DNA from 3 places in the Paenibacillus sp. P32E genome. Region 1 is predicted to be linked to each of the others. Evidence: riboswitches for the same ligand, from Rfam matches in the RefSeq annotation. Region 1 holds a riboswitch; each other region holds the start of a gene.
The links. A riboswitch is a leader RNA that binds a small molecule or an ion and turns the genes downstream of it on or off. The one in region 1 is predicted to bind cyclic di-AMP.
Positions count from the first base shown of each region.

Region 2: it holds a riboswitch for cyclic di-AMP, as region 1 does, so the genes downstream of both, A3848_RS21845 (C40 family peptidase) here and A3848_RS08275 (APC family permease) in region 1, are expected to answer to the same signal.
Region 3: it holds a riboswitch for cyclic di-AMP, as region 1 does, so the genes downstream of both, A3848_RS21495 (resuscitation-promoting factor) here and A3848_RS08275 (APC family permease) in region 1, are expected to answer to the same signal.

Region 1 is NZ_LVYY01000007.1:86,133-93,069, forward strand. It holds gene A3848_RS08255 (ZIP family metal transporter) at 1-633, opposite strand, end outside; gene ymzB (protein YmzB) at 882-1,217, shown strand; gene murB (UDP-N-acetylmuramate dehydrogenase) at 1,293-2,204, opposite strand; gene A3848_RS08270 (ABC transporter ATP-binding protein) at 2,441-3,241, opposite strand; gene A3848_RS08275 (APC family permease) at 3,706-5,523, opposite strand; cyclic di-AMP (ydaO/yuaA leader) riboswitch at 5,650-5,809, opposite strand; gene A3848_RS08280 (disulfide oxidoreductase) at 6,038-6,469, opposite strand; gene A3848_RS08285 (DsbA family protein) at 6,469-6,937, opposite strand, start outside.
Region 2 is NZ_LVYY01000026.1:14,161-21,097, reverse strand. It holds gene A3848_RS21855 (M1 family metallopeptidase) at 1-1,003, shown strand, start outside; gene A3848_RS21850 (hypothetical protein) at 1,048-1,845, shown strand; cyclic di-AMP (ydaO/yuaA leader) riboswitch at 2,066-2,204, shown strand; gene A3848_RS21845 (C40 family peptidase) at 2,262-2,690, shown strand; cyclic di-AMP (ydaO/yuaA leader) riboswitch at 3,077-3,220, shown strand; gene A3848_RS21840 (C40 family peptidase) at 3,226-3,717, shown strand; gene A3848_RS21835 (GNAT family N-acetyltransferase) at 3,948-4,433, shown strand; gene A3848_RS21830 (c-type cytochrome) at 4,529-4,888, shown strand; gene A3848_RS21825 (4a-hydroxytetrahydrobiopterin dehydratase) at 5,018-5,305, opposite strand; gene A3848_RS21820 (hypothetical protein) at 5,538-5,831, opposite strand; gene motA (flagellar motor stator protein MotA) at 6,036-6,836, shown strand; gene motB (flagellar motor protein MotB) at 6,820-6,937, shown strand, end outside.
Region 3 is NZ_LVYY01000025.1:11,146-18,082, forward strand. It holds gene A3848_RS21485 (HD domain-containing protein) at 1-890, shown strand, start outside; gene A3848_RS21490 (TatD family hydrolase) at 945-1,715, shown strand; cyclic di-AMP (ydaO/yuaA leader) riboswitch at 1,914-2,142, shown strand; gene A3848_RS21495 (resuscitation-promoting factor) at 2,433-3,593, shown strand; gene rnmV (ribonuclease M5) at 3,759-4,310, shown strand; gene rsmA (16S rRNA (adenine(1518)-N(6)/adenine(1519)-N(6))-dimethyltransferase RsmA) at 4,307-5,191, shown strand; gene yabG (sporulation peptidase YabG) at 5,295-6,197, shown strand; gene veg (biofilm formation stimulator Veg) at 6,456-6,731, shown strand; gene A3848_RS21520 (small, acid-soluble spore protein, alpha/beta type) at 6,862-6,937, shown strand, end outside.

The DNA.
Region 1 (6,937 bases):
CATAGAGATAATTCCTCCCCCGGCAAAAGAGGCGATCAGCGCCGTCGTAGATCCGCTGGCATGATCCATGAACAAGTATCCTGCACCCGATGCGATGGTGGATATCACAAGAACGCCGAGCCATAATAAGACGATCTTACCCCTACTGTAATTGTCCTGCTTAAGCCCTGACGTACTGGACAAGCCTTCAGGAATATTGCTGATGAAGATAGCAACAACCAGCAGCATGCTGACCCCTTGACCGGAGATCAGACTGGCACCGATCATAATCGATTCCGGAATAGCATCCAGCACTGTTCCCGCAAAAATAGCCATACCACCTCCCTGCGCCTTCGTATTGCTGCTGTCTCTGACGGATCGTTTACGTCCTGCACCGCCTTTGTGCGAGATATACCAGTCAAATAGTGTAAACACCACTGCACCGGCTGTGAATCCGATAATGGCCGGGATAAGCCCCCCTTCATTGGCCGAATCATCCAGCAGTTCATACGCCGCCGCACCAATGAGTACCCCCGTACCGAAAGCCATAATGAATCCAATCAACTTGTTCGGGATCGGCAGATATAACGCCAGCAGCGCTCCAAGTAGCACAGCAGAGCCGGAAATGGCCCCCCATAACAGAGCACTCCACAATAGATTCACCTTCCTTAACTAAAATAGCTCAGATATAAATAGAAGTGCCTGATAGTAATTTACACTAGAAAAGAATATTACAATCATCTGCAGGTCCGGTAGTGAATTTATTAACGTCATGAATTATTAAAGTAATTAAATTATATTCCATTATCCAACTAAAAGCAGTATTCAGAAGACTGGATTCAATTTCGAAGAAAAGGGTAACTTAATTTCTATAATCTTCTTGATAAGGATGGGATCAACTGATGGATCAAAGTGTACAGAAATTAATGGATTGGCTGACCGCCCAAGGGGGCGAAACCCTGGTGATTGACAAACAGGAGATGAAAGACCTGGACACCGTCCACTTCAATCTGGAAACCGTGGATTATCGTGATGCCGAAGATGTTATTGATGAATATCTGGACAGTGCACTGATTCTGCGTGGCACAGGCAACACATTGAACAGGGATGGCGAGCTTGTACCACTGCCCCAGCTGAATTACGAGATTGCTGTCAGCGGGCTTCAACTGGATACAGTTCATGACGGTCAGGTTGAACTGCGGACAGACAGAGCCAAATATTCCATCTCCAAAAGCTGAATACACCCATTCTCAGGCAACAATGCTCCATACAAAAAAACAGGACGCGGTATATGAACTGCGTCCTGTAATATGTTACTCTTCTCCAATAATCTTAACTTCCGTCTCCAGCTCTATTCCGAACTTATCCTTAACCGCAGACTGAACATGATGAATCAAACCAATATAATCCTTGGCCGTGGCATGATTGGTATTCACAATGAATCCAGCATGCTTGCGCGACACTTCGGCTCCCCCGATTCTTATTCCCTGAAGTCCGCTCTCTTGAATCAACTGTCCGGCGAACCTTCCTGGAGGGCGCTTGAAGACACTTCCGCATGATGGGTATTCCAGCGGCTGCTTGGATTCACGCTGGTGCGTCAAATCATCCATGGCCGCCTTGATACTCACAGGATCACCTGGCTGCAATGCAAATCGGGCCTCCAGCACGATGAATTCGCCGCTGGCAAAGACACTTTTGCGGTAACCCCATTCCAGTTCGTCACCTTGGAGTGTCACTAGCCGTCCCGCTTTGCTGATGGCAAGTGCACTTTGCAGCACATCCTTGACCTCACCGCCGTAGGCACCAGCATTCATATATAGAGCTCCGCCTACAGTTCCCGGAATTCCGCAGGCGAACTCTAGGCCTGTAAGTTTCTTCTCTAAGGCAAATCTGGATACTTCGATGATCTTTGCACCGCACTGGGCATAGAGCAGATTGTCCCTTAGTCCCATTTCGGTTAAGTCAGCTGTATGCAGGACAATCCCGCGGATCCCGCCGTCACGGATAATAACATTCGATCCGTTACCCAGAACGGTCAACGGGATTTCATTTACACGGGCATATGTAACAATGGACTGAAGTTCCTCGTACGTCGCAGGTGCTGCCAGAATATCAGCCTGCCCCCCCATACGTGTGAACACATAACTCTCCAGCGTCTCACGCTGCTTCACCATGCCCGTCGGAACCAGCTGCTGCAGATCCTCATATATTTTGCTGATATTCATGTTCTTTGCTCCTTTGACTCTATAAAAATAATGTCCCTTGATTCACTATAAGAGCGAGCCCCGTTATTTATATGCAATTAAGGAAGGTGGGATTTAACCAGGGCAACCACAACTTTAACAACGAACAGGCTCCCTTGTCAATGACGGGAGCCTGTGGCCAGCTGCATATATAATCATTATGAGTCACATTTCACGTTTATAACCTGACCTTGTGCGAAGGCTGGTTCTTAAGGAATTCACACCGCTTTGTATGCTGCCAATTCATAAGGCAGACAGAGTGGCACTCCTGTCCGTGGATCAGGGATAATATCCGCTTCAATCCCGAATACTTCACGCAGTACACTTGGCGTCATTACCTCAGCCGGTGCCCCTTCACTAATCACATTTCCGGATTTGATTGCTACCATATGCTGGGCATAACGGGAGGCATGATTCAAATCATGCACCACCATAATTATGGTGCGTCCTTCTTCCTGATTAAGCTTCTGCAGCAGTTGTAGAACCTCCAGCTGGTGAGCCATATCAAGAAAAGTTGTCGGCTCGTCCAGGAAAAGAATATCGGTCTGTTGCGCCAGAGCCATTGCAATCCAAGCCCGCTGGCGTTGTCCTCCGGATAGACGGTCAATTGGGCGGTCGTGGAACTCTTCCATACCCGTTACCGAGATCGCATTTGCGATAATGCTGCGGTCCTCAGAAGTAAGCGTACCAAAGCCCTTCTGATGTGGATAACGCCCATAGCTCACCAGCTCAGATACCGTAAGTCCGTCTGGTGCAGTGGGATTCTGCGGCAGGATCGCCAGTTGCCGGGCTACTTCTTTGGTAGACAGGTTATGAATCGACTTGCCGTCCAACATCACGCTGCCGCTCTTAGGCTTCATGATACGTGCCATCGTCTTGAGAATGGTAGATTTCCCTGAGCCGTTTGCCCCTACTAGCGCAGTGATTTTCCCTGTTGGAAGAGACAGGTTCAGTCCTTTGACAATCAATGCCTCCGCATACCCAATACTTAACTGATCTGTGTTCAATCGATCCGACATTATCTTCACTCCCTAAAGTTTTATGGTTTCACAGGGATCTCTTCTCTCAGGTAGAGCAAATTAGCACCGTAGATTTATAAAATCCTGTATATGTAGAATCTAATTGCTTCAGAGGGTTGTATATCTTCGCCGCGCCTCATTAAATGATATTGATTCTCATTCTCTATGTCAATATAAATATTTTCTTTTTGCAGTACCCGTTCTTCTTCACAGATGCTCTGTTAAGTTTTCCAGAGAAATTTCCCATGTCTCACTGCAATACTCTACTTTATGAATACTAGTATAAGATGCCGGAAATGCCTTCCTGCTTTTGTTCGTCCATTCTAATCCTTTCAGAATATGATAGATTATGAAATAGATTGCCATAAAAATCTCCCCTTGAACTGTTCTGATTATTCCTAATAATACCATGAAAAAAGGCAGCTCCCGAAGTATCCGGAAACTGCCGTGCTATGAAGTACATCTTATTTGTGCAAATGATAAGGCACTGTTGCTACTACGATATCTTTTTGATTCATCAGATAAGAACGGATGAACAAGCTGGTCTGATTATGCAGAACCGCCTGCCACCAATGCTTGGTAACGAACTGTGGAATAAGTACTGTAATATGATCGGTTGAAGCGGTCTTCCACTCGACTGTTTCAATAAATTTGACCAGTGGGCGCAGAATGCTGCGGTAGCGGGAACGTAGAACAATCAAGCGTACTCCCGGATTCCATTCCTCCCACTTTTGTTCCATTTTGTTAATTTCTTCTTCATCGAACCCAACATAGACGGCCACCACATTATCCGTTAAGGACTTGGCATAGCTGATCGAATGCAGTACGGCTCGTGTCACACCCGAGACAGGAACAACCACAGTGCTTCCTTTGATGCAGGGTTTATCCGTTGCCGGACAAATACGCAGCTGATCGGCGGTATTGAGGTAATGGTGGTGTATACGGTGGAATACGAACATTACAACGGGCAGGAAGATAAAAGCCATCCAGACACTGGAGAACTTCGTAATAATGAAGATCAGAGTAATCGTCAGAGTAGTTAGCATCCCCACCGTATTCACGGTAAATTTATTCTGCCAGCCTTTAGGTTTGGTTTTATACCAGTGCACCATCATCCCAAGCTGGGACAGCGTAAACGGAATAAATACACCCACCGCGTACAAAGGAATCAGACTTTCTGTATTTCCATGAAAAGCAGCCACAAGCAGGGCTGATAATACACCTAGAAAGATAATACCATTTGAGAAGCCCAGGCGGTCACCGCGGACCATAAATGCATGGGGCAAGTACTTGTCTTTGGCGAACATAAACGCCAGCAGCGGGAAAGCGGAATAAGCTGTATTGGCTGCCAGGAACAGAATCACAGCTGTAATCCCTTGTATGAAAAAGTACAAACCGCCACGTCCAAAAGTAGATTCAGCAATTTGGGATACAACCGTGGCTTTGGTATCCGGTGTAATTCCGTACCAGTAGGCAAGCAGTGTGATTCCGGTAAACATACTTCCCAGGATAATTCCCATCAACATCAAAGTCTTCGCTGCATTTTTCTCCGCAGGCGCCTTGAAGTTTGGAATGGCGTTCGATACAGCCTCTACCCCTGTCAGAGCTGAACAGCCGGAGCTGAAAGCCTTAAGCAGTAAAAACAAACTTACATTCGATACCGCTGCCCCAATCTCAGGGACATTAGCATGGGCTCCGCCAGTAGCATATTTGAATACCCCTGCAATGATCAACACGAAGATCGATACCACGAATAAATACACGGGAATTGCAATGAAAGATGCAGATTCCGTAACGCCCCGCAGATTGACAATAGTCAAGAGCAGAATAACGGTTACGGCGATTAACACACTATGATTATGAAGATTTGGAAAAGCGGATGTGATCGCATCCGTACCCGCTGATGCACTAACCGCTACGGTCAGAATATAATCTACCAGGAGCGATCCGCCAGCAAGGAGTCCGGTAGGAACCCCGAGGTTGCTCTTGGCTACGATATACGCGCCTCCGCCCTGCGGATAAGCAAAGATGGTCTGACGATAGGATAAAATCAAAATAGCCAGCAAGCCCAATACGGCTAATGCGATTGGCAATGAGTACCAGATGGCTGTGAAGCCTGCGGCCACCAGTACAATCAGAATTTGTTCCGTTCCGTAGGCTACAGACGATAGCGCATCAGAAGACAGGACAGCCAGTGCTTTCACCTTGGATAACTTTTCATGATCTAGTTCGTTCGACTTCATCGGACGCCCGATCAATAGTCGTTTTACCTTGCTTACCATTGTAATAACAGTTCCTCTCTTTGCTTACGTTGAAACGGTAATACCGTGCGCTGTTTTCATTGGTGGATTTCATAAATGCAGGCACAAAAATAAGCATACGGAAATGATCCGCATGCTTACGCATCGTCATTATCCCACCATTGCTTACGAGGTTAGCTGGCGGATTCGGGCTGTGGTAGCCCTACGGTTGCAGCCCTTCCGGACCGTTCCCGATTCACCCCTTTGGCGCTTAGGCCAATGTTGGTTCCCCCGTTTTTCCATACGGAAAATTCAGCGCATATTCAACTTCTCACAAGGTCTAATGATAGTCTACAATACGTCTTCCGTAAAGCGGTGAAAAAAATGAAAAAAGAATGAAAAAACATCCAATTTACGCAAAACCAAGATGAGAGATAACGCGATCTTTCATTCTCTGCGATTATCCCGTCATCACGTGTTTTTTCAGGGTTTTGAACCTCATTTGTGTCTGAAATTTCAGGAATGATTTGTGCTCTAAATTCTGCAGTGGCTTCAGCTACTCTACTGTGTCCTCTTTACGTCCGGTCCAGAGCAAAATCGTGATAAGAGCAAAGGCGATCAGCGCAAGCAGTGGAATCGTAATGAACCCAAAAAAATTCAGATAATCTTTATTGCAGGGCACGCCAATTGTACACGGGAGCACCTTGCTGAGTGCGGGAATCTTCTGCTCGGCATAATGATAAATAGAAATGCTGCCCCCAATAAGGCTTAATGGAAGTACATAGGGAATAATTTTTTTGTCATTCCGGTATGTAGCTACTCCCAGGAGAATCAGCTGCGGATACATGAAGATACGCTGGAACCAGCATAGCTTGCAAGGCTCATATTTCAGCACTTCACTTAGGTATAAGCTTCCCGCTACTGCAATAACAGACACAAACCAGGCCAGATAGAGACAGTGGCGTCTGCAGAACGTAGAGAACTTCATCACTCGGCCTTCACTGCTTCGGACGCGGACTTAATCTGTGCCTTAATGGCTTCCATTTTGAATGGCTCATCTACTTTGTGTCCATTGATAAATACAGTAGGCGTGGAAGTAACTCCTGAAGCCTTGGCAAGACTGATATCACTTTGCAGCTCACTCTTATAGGTCTTCTCCTTGATATCCTTACGCAACAGATCCAAATCGATAGGCAGCTTTTCTTTCTCAGCCAGGCTCACCAGGAACTCCTCTGTAGCCCATTCTGCGTTTTCATCCCCTTGATTGGCATAAATCGCATCGTAATACGTCCAGAAAGCATCACTGTTCTGATGGTATACAGACAGGGCTGCCAGGGAAGCTGTCTCAGAATCCGGACCGATAAAGGCCATATTTACGAAGTATATAGCAGCCTTATCCTGATTCACATATTCCTGAGCCAGCTGTGGCTTGATGACACCTGCAAAATTGGAGCAC
Region 2 (6,937 bases), on a different contig from region 1:
GGGTTTACAGGAGCGTTATTTTCAGGCGGCCAAAGCTGCTCTAAGCGCCTTCAGCAAATGGTACGGTTCTTATCCCTACTCCACACTATCTATCGTCGTTCCGCCAAAGGCGGGGAATGGCGCAGGCGGGATGGAGTACCCTACTCTCATCACTGCCTTCGGCGCAGCCGGAGATGCTCCAGGCACCCAGCTTGAACGTACGGTCATCCATGAAATCGGGCATCAGTTTTTTTATGGCATGATAGCCAGCAATGAATTTGAGGAAGCCTGGCTGGATGAGAGCTTCACCTCTTATGCAGAAGACCGGCTGATGGAACAGGAATATGGTGTAACCTCCAACTCTGCACTTCAGGCCAGTCTGGTAACTTCATCACAGCCGCTCAAACTGGAGACCTGGAAATACACCGGAGATGATGCCTATACTCGTAACGTATACATCCGGGGCAAACTGGTCCTCAAAGACATTGAGCAGCAAGTGGGAACCAAAACGATGGATGCCATCATGGCCGCCTATGCCCGCAAATACCGTTTCCAGCATCCTACCACAGCTGATTTTCAAAAGACCGTAGAAAAAGTAACCAAAAAATCGTGGCAGGCGTATTTCGATCAATATGTTTACAGTGGCGGCGCTCCTGATTTTGCCATAGATAACATTATCAACACCTTTCACAAAGGGAGCGATATAGATAGCCTTCGCTATGATTCATCAGTCGCCGTGAGCAACAAAGGCAGTCAGTATGGGGATGTGCCAGTAAAGTTCACCTTTTCGGATGGATATACCGTTCAACGGTATTGGAATGGAAAAGACAAGCAAACTACCTTTCAGCTGTCCTACAAAGCGCCGCTGATATCGGCAGAGATTGATCCCGAGCACTCCATCCTGCTGGAGAATAAGCATCTGAATAATTTCAGACTCGCGGAACTGGAACCTGACACGCTCTCACGATGGACGCTTAGCATGACCAACCTGATTGAAAATCTGCTCGGAACTCTTGTCTGGTGAGGTGAAGGATTGTGAAAAGATCGATATCCCGCGGCTGGCACAGCATGAAAGAGCAATTTTATATACTGATTCTGTTGTTTATCTACCGGCTGTTCTGGGGCTATTTCATGTACAAGTTCGTTAAAAGCGCCGTAGTCCCGGTACTGCTGCGTTATCCCGATCAGGATGCGGGCGGCAGCGGGATAGGCAGGCTGCTGTATTATGTGGAGGGCCAGCTCGCACTGGGTTCCGATTCCGGTGTTCAGCACTGGCTTTGGATGCTGCTGGCGCTAAGCGCATTCAGACTGCTGCTCTCCCCATTCATCCGCGCAGGACTGCTCCATGAGCTCCATCAGGAGCGTAAGGGGGAGCGCGGGATGTTCTTTTTTCCGGGTATGCGTCTGTATGGGCTTCCGGTGATGCTGTTCAGTCTTGCAGAATGGGTGCTTACAGCCCTGCCGCTGTATTGGCTTCTTCCCAAAATGTACAGACTGCTGTTAAGCGGAATTCTGGATTATAAGCTATTGCTGAAACTGGTGCCTTACATTCTGGCCTGGCTGCTATATCTGTTCTTCATCCGAAAAGTACTGCTGTACATGCAGTTCGGGTATACGGGTGGTACAGGCACTTTCTCTTCTCTCTTGGTGTGTCTGAAGGTGATCCTTCCTTCTGCGGGATTATCTTTTGTGATGGGAGCAGGGAGTTTGATCATGATGCTTGCTTGCGGAGCGGCATCGATCTTTTGTCCGGGGATGCCGGCACTTCTGCTTCGGCAGTTCTCCCCCCTTCCCAATACACTGTTCAAAATGTGGGGAATCGCCGCTCAATACCACCTTTGGTCCAGTAAATCATTTCCACAATAATTAAGCCGCTCAGCCGGCATAATAAAAGAGTCGCTGCTCCTTGAGGGAGCGGGACTCTTTTTTGAATTACAAAGTGAATAAGAGTATTTGCAAAACTGTAAATCCTCTGGTACAATGGTGCCTGTACTACTAGTAACAAATTTGTAATCTCTAAGATGCAACACATTCAATCACATTAACATTCCAAGCGTTTACTAATTGTCGACACGTCGCTCTTCTGGTGCATAAAACGCCAAATTCCCTGCACCGGGAAGCGGGGGAACCATATTTTGGGTGAATTGACCTCGCTTTAGAGGGGTCATAGGGGAACCTTCTACCGAATCCTTAAGCTAACCTCGCAGGCCTTGGAAGGAGTACATCTTTTGAGAAGTCAGAATTTTAAGAAGAAATGTACCGCAGCCGCACTTGCACTAGTGATGGTATTCACAATCGGAGCTGGTAGCGCTTTCGCCGATTCCAAGATGGATACCGTTATCGCAAAAACCATCGGAACCACCTATAAATTCGGAGGCACTAGCACAAGCGGCTTCGATTGCTCCGGCTTTACCTCGTATGTTTTTAAAAATGTCGGGCTTACCCTGCCGCGCACGTCCAAGGCTCAATTCAGCGTTGGAACTTCCGTATCACGGAACAACCTGCGTTCAGGTGACCTGGTATTCTTCAATACCTTTGGGTCGGGAGTTTCCCATGTCGGCATTTATGTCGGTGGAGGCAGATTCGCACAATCTTCCAGCTCACGCGGTGTAACCATAACTTCGCTGAGTCAAGCTTACTGGGCCAACCGCTACGTTGGCGCTAAACGAGTGATGAGCACTACAGCCTACAAAACTGTTGCCTACGATTAATTGAAGCTTGATCCCCTCACATTACACCTTTACAACTAAATGTAATTTATACGAGCCCGGAGCTGATTATTGCCGTAATCATTTTCCGGGTTTTCCCTTTTCCTTATTCTCCCTTTTACACACTTTTTAGAGTTTCGAAACACCTTTTTGATAAAAACCCCATTAAGATCTTCCATGCAGCTGACTTACGGCGTAAAGAACTCGCGTAAATCAAGCCCTTTTCTCTTAAAAGGCTCAAAAAATATGTATTAATATGCTTTAAGTGATTGCCAAGTGCTTCTGTCTTTGTTACAATTATCGCAGTGAGTTGATAGTAACATTTTTGTAATTATTCAAACCTGATTTACAAAGGTTTTGTCATTGTTTTGATCCGTAAGCTAATCTAATCAACAGTGGTGCCGAGTTCCTTATTCAATTAGGGAAACGGGGGAACCGATTTTGGGTGAATTGACCTCCTATTTACAGAGGGGTCATAGGGGACCTTCAACCGAACCCTTAAGCTAACCTCGTAGGCATTTGGAAGGGGTATTTACTTTTGAAGAAGAAGCTAGCAGCAGCACTACTCAGCTTTTCGATCATTCTTACCATCGGAGCAGGAAGCGCTTTCGCAGACTCTAAAATGGATCAGGTTATCGACAAAGCCGTCGGCACTAAATACGTATCGGGCGGAATTTCGACTAACGGGTTTGATTGCTCCGGATTTACCATGTATGTGTTTGATAAGATAGGAATTAACCTTCCTCACCAGTCCGGTTCCCAGTACCAGATGGGCACTGCCGTATCCCGCGATAACATTAGACCGGGAGATCTCGTATTCTTCAATACAACCGGTAAAGGGGTATCTCATGTCGGCATTTATGTCGGTGAAGGCAAGTTCGCACACGCTTCTTCCAAGCGTGGTGTAACCATCAGCTCGCTGGGTGACAGCTACTACGTCAACCGCTACGTTGGCGCCAAACGAATCATGAGCACAGATGCTTTTCAAGCGGTAGCTTCCGATTCCCAAGATAATGACGATGTGCAATAAGCAGTAATTTTTATAACCGAACAGGCTCTTATCCAGGATTTTTGCCGAAATCTTGGAGGGGGCTTGTTTTTTTGTCTTTATAAAAATTATTTACCCTTCTCGTTATTTGCAAAACATAAAAAACCGCGATTTTTGTAATTTTCTAAAATATATTGTTTATGCGTCGAAATGGAACCGTTTTGTATATAATTATGATATAACGTTTTGTTCTGAAGGGAGGCGGATGGCGGATGATTAGTTCTCCGGTAACTTTTTACGTTGTCCCCATGGAAGTTAATCACGCTGCAGAAATTTGTGAATGGGTATACAAACCCCCGTACAACATTTATGGCTGGATGTCCTGGGAGCAAATGCAGGCTCTGGACATTGAGTTCGGCGATCCCCGGCTGCGGGGTGAGCAATACGTCTCGGTGGTAAACAGCCAAGGGTTCCTCTGTGGCTTTGCACAGCTATTCCCGATGGAAGGTGTAGTTCGGCTCGGAATTGGTATGCGGCCTGATCTATGCGGGCAAGGCATGGGCCATCTGTTCATGAGCGCCATCGTCAAGGCAGCCCTGGCACGATATCCGGAGCGCGAGATAGATCTGGAGGTGCTTACCTGGAACCAGAGAGCCATTCGTGCTTATCAAAAAAGTGGTTTTACGATTACGGATACATATGAACGCCGGACTCCAACGGGCGATAAGCTATTTTATTGTATGGTCTATGATAAATAGCACAAATCATTCGTTTTTTTGTCACAAACGCTATGATAACGCTTTACCTTCTTGTATAATGTAGGAAGCAGCTTACATGGAGGGGACGGATGCAGATGCAGAAATGGATCATGAGCGGTTTGTTTTTTGCCGCCTGTGCCTTTGCGGTAATCTTAATGTTCACCTTGCCCGGCAAAGCCGAAGTCGCCGAGGAGAACAAACCAACGATGCCGGAAGTGCAGATGGATGCGGCGAGCGCTGAGGCCACAGTAAAGAAGGCGAATTGCATCACCTGCCATGGTGACCAGCTTCAGGGCGGCGTAGGCCCTAGCCTCCAGCAGGAAGGCGGCAAGCATGACGCCGGAGAGATTTTCACCATTGTCACCAAAGGCCGCGGACAGATGCCTTCTTTCAAGGATAAGCTGGCGCCTGAGGAGATCGCGAATGTAGCGATGTGGCTTGCGGAGAAGAAATAACCTTACTTCTTATCTCATCATATGGAACACAAAATGCCCGTGCACGGATCATATTGATCCTGTACCGGGCATTCTTTTATATAAGGGTTATGAATTTCCAATCTGATCGGCCTCATATGAGATAGATTCTTAACGGTTCTTCTCAAAAGCCTCATTAAATTCATGGGCCTGCCGGATATCGAGTGCTGTAAGGCCATCCTCCCCAAGGGTAGACAGACGCAGGACAACAGTTTTATAATCAACCGTAATATGCGGATGATGCTCGAATGCTTCCGATATGGCTGCAACCTCATCCACAAAGGCAATGCCTTTCATATATTCGTTGAACATGTATTTGCGCACCAGGGTACTCGGTTCCAGCTTCCATCCTTCCAGCTTACTCACCTGCTCCCGCAGCTCTTCCTCCGTAAATTGCAATGTTCTTCCTCCCTTACTAAATTAACAGCTTATTGCTCTTCTCCATTCGATGATACCTGATGCCTTAAACAAAACATCCCTCAGCTTATAAAAGTCCAAGGGATGCGCCAGGATGATGGCTATTTTTCGGTTTATTGTATTCGCAAACCCTGGCAAATAGTACTCTGCTCCATCAATTTTACCACGTGGCACAGGCTGCGGGCAAACCGGCCGCCTTAAGGTTGTCTGTTTTTTAGACCAGGAGGACTGAAGCCAGATCCTCTTCGCCCAGTAAAATATTTATCCGGTGTGTTTCTTTATCGTAGATTACAACGCCGCTGCCAACCTCGATCACCGGTTCATTGCCCAAGGCGTAGAACAAATCCTCAGCGAGTGCTTCCCATACCTCCGTCTTCGATTCCTGCGGGAGCTCCTGCCATTCATCGGGTTCCATCTCAAAAAATACATACCCGTCAGAAATTCTTCCTACCGCTTCTGTCAGTTCACTCAGAATATCACTGTAATCTCTTCCATGCTTCACACCCACGTCAATCACTCCGTTTTCTCCATAGATGAATAATAACCTGCCTTACTCATTATAGCCGAAAAAATGACTTCACAAAAAAGGGAATGCTGTCGATAAATAAGAATATACGTTATTGGTCAGACGCAGAGTGTCACACCGCTGGTCATGGATGATACACGCGGTATAGTCAGATCATATCTTAATTCTCATGGACGAGGTGCATAAATGGAAATTTCAACAATAATCGGTTTGATTTTTGGTCTGGTTACAATAGTATGGGGGATGTTTCTTAAAGGTGCACCGTTAACTGCCTTGGCAGCACCCGCTGCTTACGTAATTATCTTATTAGGTACAGCCGCATCTTTATTTATAGCTTTCCCGCTCTCGGAAATGAAGAAAATCCCGTCATTATTCAAGCTAATATTTGTTAAAAAGAAGATGGTCAGCAAATCGGAATTGATTACCATGTTCATGGAATGGGCCTCCATTACCCGTCGTGAAGGCTTACTCGCCCTGGAATCCAAGGTGGACGAAATTGAAGACAACTTCCTTCGAAACGGCATGCGGATGATTATCGACGGCAATGATCAGGAATTTGTCCGTGATGTATTAATGGAAGATATCCACGCTACAGAGGATCGGCATAAAGCCGGAGCACTGATTTTCTCACAAGCAGGTATGTACGCACCAACGCTGGGCGTGCTCGGGGCCGTTATCGGGCTGATTGCCGCACTTTCGGATATGAGCGCAGTCGAAAAACTGGCTCACGCCATCGGGGGTGCCTTCATTGCCACCATAGTCGGTATCTTTACAGGTTATGTACTATGGCATCCGATTGCGACCAAGCTGAAGCGGCTCTCCAAAGGTGAAATTGAGATCAGGCTAATGATGGTAGAAGGGCTTCTATCTATCCAGTCCGGGGTATCTACCATCGCCATCAATCAGAAGCTTTCCGTCTTCCTTACGCCTTCTGAACGCGAAAAACTAGCTAATAAGGAGGGGGCTTCGAGTGAGCAAAAAGACTAGACATGAGGAGCACGAAGAGCATGCCGATGAATCCTGGCTATTGCCCTATTCCGATCTGATGACCCTCCTGGTTGCCCTTTTCCTCGCTATGTACGCAATGA
Region 3 (6,937 bases), on a different contig from region 1:
TCACTGCTATACTGCGGGATGTGAGTGAGGATTTCCCGCGCAAGGTTGCCTCTGTAATTGCCAAAACATATGAGCATGAAATCGTGGTCAACCTGGTGTCCGGTCCTCTGGATGCGGATCGCATGGATTATTTGTTGCGGGATGCTTACTACACCGGAGTGAACTATGGAACCATCGATATTGACCGTATTCTAAGAATGCTGCGTCCTTATAATGGGAGGGTTGTCGTAAAGGAATCAGGCATGCATGCCATTGAGGATTATCTGATGTCACGGTACCAGATGTATTGGCAGGTATACTTTCACCCGGTTACGCGCAGTTCGGAGATTATTTTGCGCCAGATTTTCCGCAGGGCGAAAGAGCTTCTCCAGGAGGGTTACTCCTTCCGCTTTATGATCAATCCACTCCGTGATTTATTTTGTGGAGAGATTAATGTAGAACAGTATTTACTGCTGGATGAAGCCTTGGTCCAGACTGCCTTTATGCAGTGGACGCTGGAATCCGATGAAACGTTAGCTGACTTGTGCAGCCGATTTATTCATCGTAAACTGTATAAATATGTGGAGATGGACCATCTCGATTCGGAGACGATTGACGAAATCCGCCGCAGTTTTGCCGGTGCCGGGCTGCTTCCTGATTACGACCTGGAAATTGATTATCCGACAGATCTCCCCTATGATGTTTTCCGTCCGGGACAGGGCTTTGACAGCAAACAAATTTTGCTGCTGGACCGGCATGACAAATTGCGGGAAATCTCTGAAGTATCGGATATAGTCCGCTCAATCAGCGGCATTCACCGCGGACGGTATCACCTTTATTTTCCACAGGACAAGCTGCAAAATGTGCTTACACAGCTGCCGGACTCTATCGCTGAGATCTTTGCAAAATAATACAAAAATTTCTGGAATTCATCATAGAAAACAAGACCGAAAGGACGATACAGCATGCGCTTATTCGACACACATACTCATCTGGATGCACCGCAATTCGACGAGGACCGTGAGCAGGTTATTGCCCGCGCGTTAGAGGCTGGTGTCAGCAAGATGATTAACATCGGATTTAACCGGGAAACGATTCCAACGACAATGAAATTGGCAGAATCGTATGATTATATTTATGCAGCAGTTGGCTGGCACCCCGTGGACGCCATTGACATGAAAGAGGAGGATATGGACTGGATCGCCTCTCTGTGCAGCCATAAAAAGGTGGTGGCTATCGGAGAAATTGGACTTGATTACTACTGGGATACCTCACCCAAAGAGGTACAGCATGAGGTATTCCGCAAACAGATTGGTATGGCACGGGAACTAAAAATGCCTATCTGTATTCATAATCGTGATGCCCATGAGGATGTGGTACGAATTTTGCGGGAGGAGAAGGCAAGTGAAATTGGCGGTGTCATGCACTCCTTTTCCGGGAGTTGGGAAACGGCCAAAATGTGTCTTGATCTAGGCTTTCATTTATCCTTCGGCGGGCCTGTGACTTTCAAGAATGCCAGGGTGCCTAAAGAGGTGCTTGCTCAGACTCCAATGGACCGGCTTTTGATCGAAACCGACTCCCCATATCTGACGCCTCACCCCTTCCGCGGGAAGCGAAATGAGAGTGCTCATGTGAAGCTTGTCGCCGAGGCAGCAGCGGAAATAAAAGGGATTGATTTACAGGAATTGGCTGAAATTACGTATGCGAACGCGCTGGAACGATTTGGAATTGTCTGAAAACGGGAGAAAAACAGGTGAAAAAAGAAGTATAGCCGATATATTAAACTTTTTTAATAAAGAAACGGCTGATTATTACAATATTTTAATGATTTTTTTACGTAAACGTGGTTGAATCGTGCTTTACAACATGCATCAAAACAGGATATCATCTTTTCAGTGAAGTGAGCTGTTGTTACTGTGACAGTCACAATTTCATGGATCGTCTCGCTGAGTCTCCGTATGGAGAACGGGGGAACCAATAATGATCTGCCGCATGTCCGTACATAGAGTACAACATAGAAATGCCGCAGACTTTATTTGATTTCTTCACGTGGTCTTTGGGGTGAATTTGAGGGCAACCGCCGTGAGCGGGTGACCTGAGATAGGGCGTCTCTCTTATGCCCGAACCCGACAGCTAACCCCGTAAGCGCAAGTAAGAGAGGAAACCTCGTGCATAAACATTCCCGCGTATTCTGACACCCGGAGAGCCACGAAAGAGTCCTCTGTGAACTCTTTTGGGCTTTTTTTGTTTTTTGAATAATGCGGATGTTCCCAGCATACTGTTATATAACAGATGTCTGGAGTAGCTATGCCGAGCAGGCGATCCATGAGCAGGAAACGCTAAAGCAATGCGGGCGTATCCTGTGCAATCTCAAACCTAGTTTCGTCAGAAGTGATAAAGTCACCTTTGCTATACAACTTGGACGACGGGGCTATGTAAGGAGGATGGAGAGAATGGGCGTATTCCAACCAGAAGTATCCCATGATTCGCAATCATCCAGCAGGTCTTTCGCATTACGGTGGAAGCAAGTGAATCCTCGCGTACTTTCGCTTGCAGGCGCGGCATCAATTGTTATCGCGCTGGTAATTCTGCTGTACGTACACGGTCAAAGCATTAAAGAAATAACTTTAGTAATAGACGGAAAGGTACAAACGCTGGAGACGCGGGATGCGCTGCTCAGCGATGTGCTGGCAAAGGAACAAATTTCGCTTCAGCCGCATGATGCTTTATCCATTGGCCTTAGTGATGAAATAAAAGACGGCGACCGCGTCGTAATCAACCGTGCGCAGGCCCTTAAGCTTACTGCGGATGGAACAACCCAAACGCTGTACACGACCGAGGATACCATCGGTCAGGCGATTGACAAACTGGGCGTCAGCCTGGAAAGCTACGATAAGATTTATCCTTCGCTCAACACTGCAGTTTCTGCCGACATGGAAATCAAAATTGTCCGAATCAACAAGCAAGTGGTACAGCGGACAACGAATTTGCCTTTCCGAGTAATTAAGACCGCAGACCCCTCCCTGACCAAGGGAACTGTAAGAGTTGCACAAGCAGGCAAACCCGGCGTAATGGTCCAGCATATTGAGAAAATCTATCAAGATGGCGAGCTGGCATCTATGCGTATGGTGGGCAAGGAAGTACAGGCGGTTACCAAAGACAAGATCATTGCTATTGGTACCAAAGCACTTCCCAAGGCTGCTGTAGCTACTACTGCAACTTCCAATTCAACCACTACCACTAAATCATCTAAAGTCAGTGCGAACAGCAACAATGTTGCCAGCAAGGCAGGTATGGATTTCGAGTACAAAAAAGTAATTAAAAATGTATCCATGACAGCTTATTCATCTGAAGAGCCTGGTATTGGAACCCGTACGGCTTCCGGCACACGCGTAACGGAAGGTAGGACTATCGCTGTAGATCCAGACGTAATACCTATTGGCTGGTGGGTGTATATTGAGGGACTTGGGTTTCGCCGTGCAGAGGATACCGGCGGTGCCATTAAAGGCAACAAGGTAGATGTCTATTATGATTCACTGAGCCATGCCCGTAACTTCGGCCGTAAATCGCGTACGATTTATGTGATTGGACCTGTGAAGCCAGAGCTGAATTAAGCAGCAGATTTTTGCAAATTAGCGTTTTATAAGATATAGTGAGGGTAGCACTTAAGACTGTTACGGAATTACAGAGCTGCCGCTCATCACTTATACATTCTTTAGCCAATAAGAAGGGGAGCGAATCCTCTTCTTTTTGCGTTGCAGAGTAAGGAGTTTTGTAAAATGATCAAGGAATTAATCGTTGTGGAAGGTAAAAGCGATACAGTTGCGGTTAAGCGTGCTGTAGATGCGGATACCATTGAAACAGGCGGTTCAGCAGTTGACCGCAAAGTGATCGCCAGGATTGCGCTGGCCATGGAGCGCAGAGGGGTCATTATTCTAACTGATCCTGATCACGCCGGGGAACGGATCCGGAAGATTGTGTCTTCCAAGGTGCCAGGCTGCAAGCATGCGTTCATTCCTGAAAAAGATGCTACCCGCAAAGGTGACATCGGAGTTGAAAATGCTTCTCCGGAGGCTATTCGTCACGCGCTTGAGCATGTTCATACTTCCTTTGAAGGCGCCCCGGCCCTGATTGGGTTGGAGGATCTGATGGCTGCAGGGATGATGGTGCATCCCCGGGCAGCGGAGCGGAGAATGGAGTTGGGCAATTTGCTGGGGATCGGCTACTGTAACGGCAAGCAGCTATACAAGCGGCTGGCGATGTTTGGAATATCACGAGAGGAATTTGTAAATGCTCTCGCGCAAATTGATCAGGGAGGCATTACCTCATGAGTGGCAACAATCATATCTCATCCCCGGTACGCACTAAGGAAATTATCCAGCGTTACGGGTTCTCGTTTAAGAAAAGCTTGGGCCAGAACTTTCTGATTGACCAGAATATACTGGACAAGATTGTAGATGCTGCAGGCCTGGATCAGGCAGCAGGTGCACTAGAGATTGGACCAGGCATTGGCGCTTTGACCGAGAGGCTGGCGATGTCCACTGGAGTGGTGACAGCCGTAGAGATTGACCGGCGGCTGATCCCGATACTTCGGGATGTTCTTGCCTCTTACCCGCATGTCAAAATCCGGAACGATGATGTGTTGAAAGTGAATTTGCAGGAATTATTCGCTGAGGATTTTGCGGCTGTGGAAAGAGTTAGTGTAGTTGCCAATTTGCCGTACTATGTAACCACTCCAATTCTCATGAAGCTGCTTGAAGAAAAACTGCCGCTTGATAATATCGTGGTGATGATTCAAAAGGAGGTTGCCGAACGTATGGCAGCTTCACCTGGCGGGAAGGAATATGGCAGCCTTAGCATCGCTGTTCAGTATTATAGTGAACCCGAACTGGTCTGCATAGTGCCGCGTACGGTATTCATTCCTCAACCGAACGTGGAATCCGCCGTGATCCGTCTCAAGGTGAGAGAGCGTCCCCCGGTAGAGGTTGCAGACGAGAAGCATTTCTTTGAGGTTGTACAAGCTTCCTTCACCCAGCGGCGCAAAACCATTGCCAATAATCTCAAAGCCCGGTTCTTTCCTGAAGAGGGGCGTGAACGTCTGGAGTCTCTGCTGGCTGAGGCTGGAATCGAGCCAAGCCGCCGCGGAGAAACACTCAGCCTGGAGGAGTATGCCCGGCTAAGCGCCGTACTGCTTGCTGCTGGAATCGTTTAAGCATGAAAAAACAGCCTGATGCCTTTCTTATGTTTCAAATCACCGCTGATTAAGAACCAACCAGGGTCTTTGCCCATACGATGGGGTAGAGGTGGTGTTTGAAATGAATTTAGGAGACTTGGTCGTTCGCAAATCTTATGGTGGCGATGTAACGTTCCGGGTGGAGAATATCGTGCAGAACGGGGCCGTCATCAAAGGTACCGAATTTCGCCTGCTGGCGGATGCGCCTTTGGAAGACTTGGTGCAGGTGCCTCCTACCCGTATTACCGAGCGGGGACAACAGGCGCAGATTAAAGCTACTGAATCCCTGACCCGGCTGCGTAAAGACCGGCAGGAGCAGAGCCAGCGCAGCGGAGAGAGTATCTCCGGAGTATGGCCCCAGTCTCCCAAGGAGCTGGCCTACTTCGAGGTGCCGGGAAAGGTGCTGCACCTGGATGGTGATGCACTGTATTTGAAGAAGAGCCTTAATCTATACGAGCAGCTGCGGATCCCCGCTGAAGGTCATCATATTCATGAATCAAAGATGGCCGAAACGCTGTACCGGCTGTTGCCGCATGTACGTCCGGATATTGTTGTCATTACCGGTCATGACGGAGTACTCAAACAGCAGCATACTTATGATCTCTACAGCCTGAATAGTTACAAAAATTCGCAGAACTTCGTAGCGGCCATTAGGGTTGCGAGGGAATATGAGCGGAATTTTGATACGCTGACTATTGTGGCAGGAGCCTGCCAGTCCCATTTCGAGGCACTGCTAGGTGCGGGGGCCAACTTTGCCAGCTCGCCCGGAAGAATTCTGATTCATGCTTTGGATCCGGTCTATATAGCGGCAAAGGCATCTTTTACTTCCATCCGGGATTCCGTCAGTCTGGGGGATGTGCTGAATAATACCATCAGCGGTAGCCAGGGCATGGGCGGAATCGAGACCCGCGGCAGCTTCCGTATCGGAATGCCGCGCCTGCAGAATCTGTCTACTCTAAAGGTAGCACCATCGGTGATGATGTAGCCGCAGGATATGTGAACAGACATTTCAGAAATCCTCACTTAAGCCCCACTTTTGTGGGGTTTTTTTGTTTACGGTGTTTTTTGCTTATTGAATATTAGACTCTGATATTACAGCTAACAAGGATTTAATGTCAGCGTTGCTCTACGCTAAAAAAATTCCGTTGACAACATTTTTACCATCATCTATAATTATTTATTTGATTTGACAATGAAGGTGGAAAGTTGTATAATGGACAAGGAAAGAGGTGGTCGTCAGGCAATGGCTAATAACGCGCTGTTGGAAATTAAACGCAGTCTCGAAGCTCACGTCGGTCATAAGATCACGTTGCGTGCAAACGGTGGCCGTCGTAAAACCGTTGAACGCACCGGTGTCCTGGAAGAAACGTACCCTTCTGTATTTATTGTCAAACTGGATCAGGAGCAGCAAACCTTCAAGCGAGTCTCCTACAGCTATGCCGATATCCTCACTGAATCTGTGGAAATCACAGTTTGTGAAGATGATGGGCAGATGCGGATTATGTATATTAAAGCTTAACGGTTTATGGGCAGTCTCCCGCAGGGGAGGCTGCTTTTTGTTGTTTTTGGCTGAATGGCCATCCGGTCTTGGCAGCATACTAAAGCAGCAACAATCTCGTCATCCATCATTTTAAGGAGGGATTTCGTTAATGAGCCGCAGAAAACGGGGCATGATGTCAGAGGAGTTGAAGACGGAGCTGGCCAAGGAACTGGGTTTTTATGAGA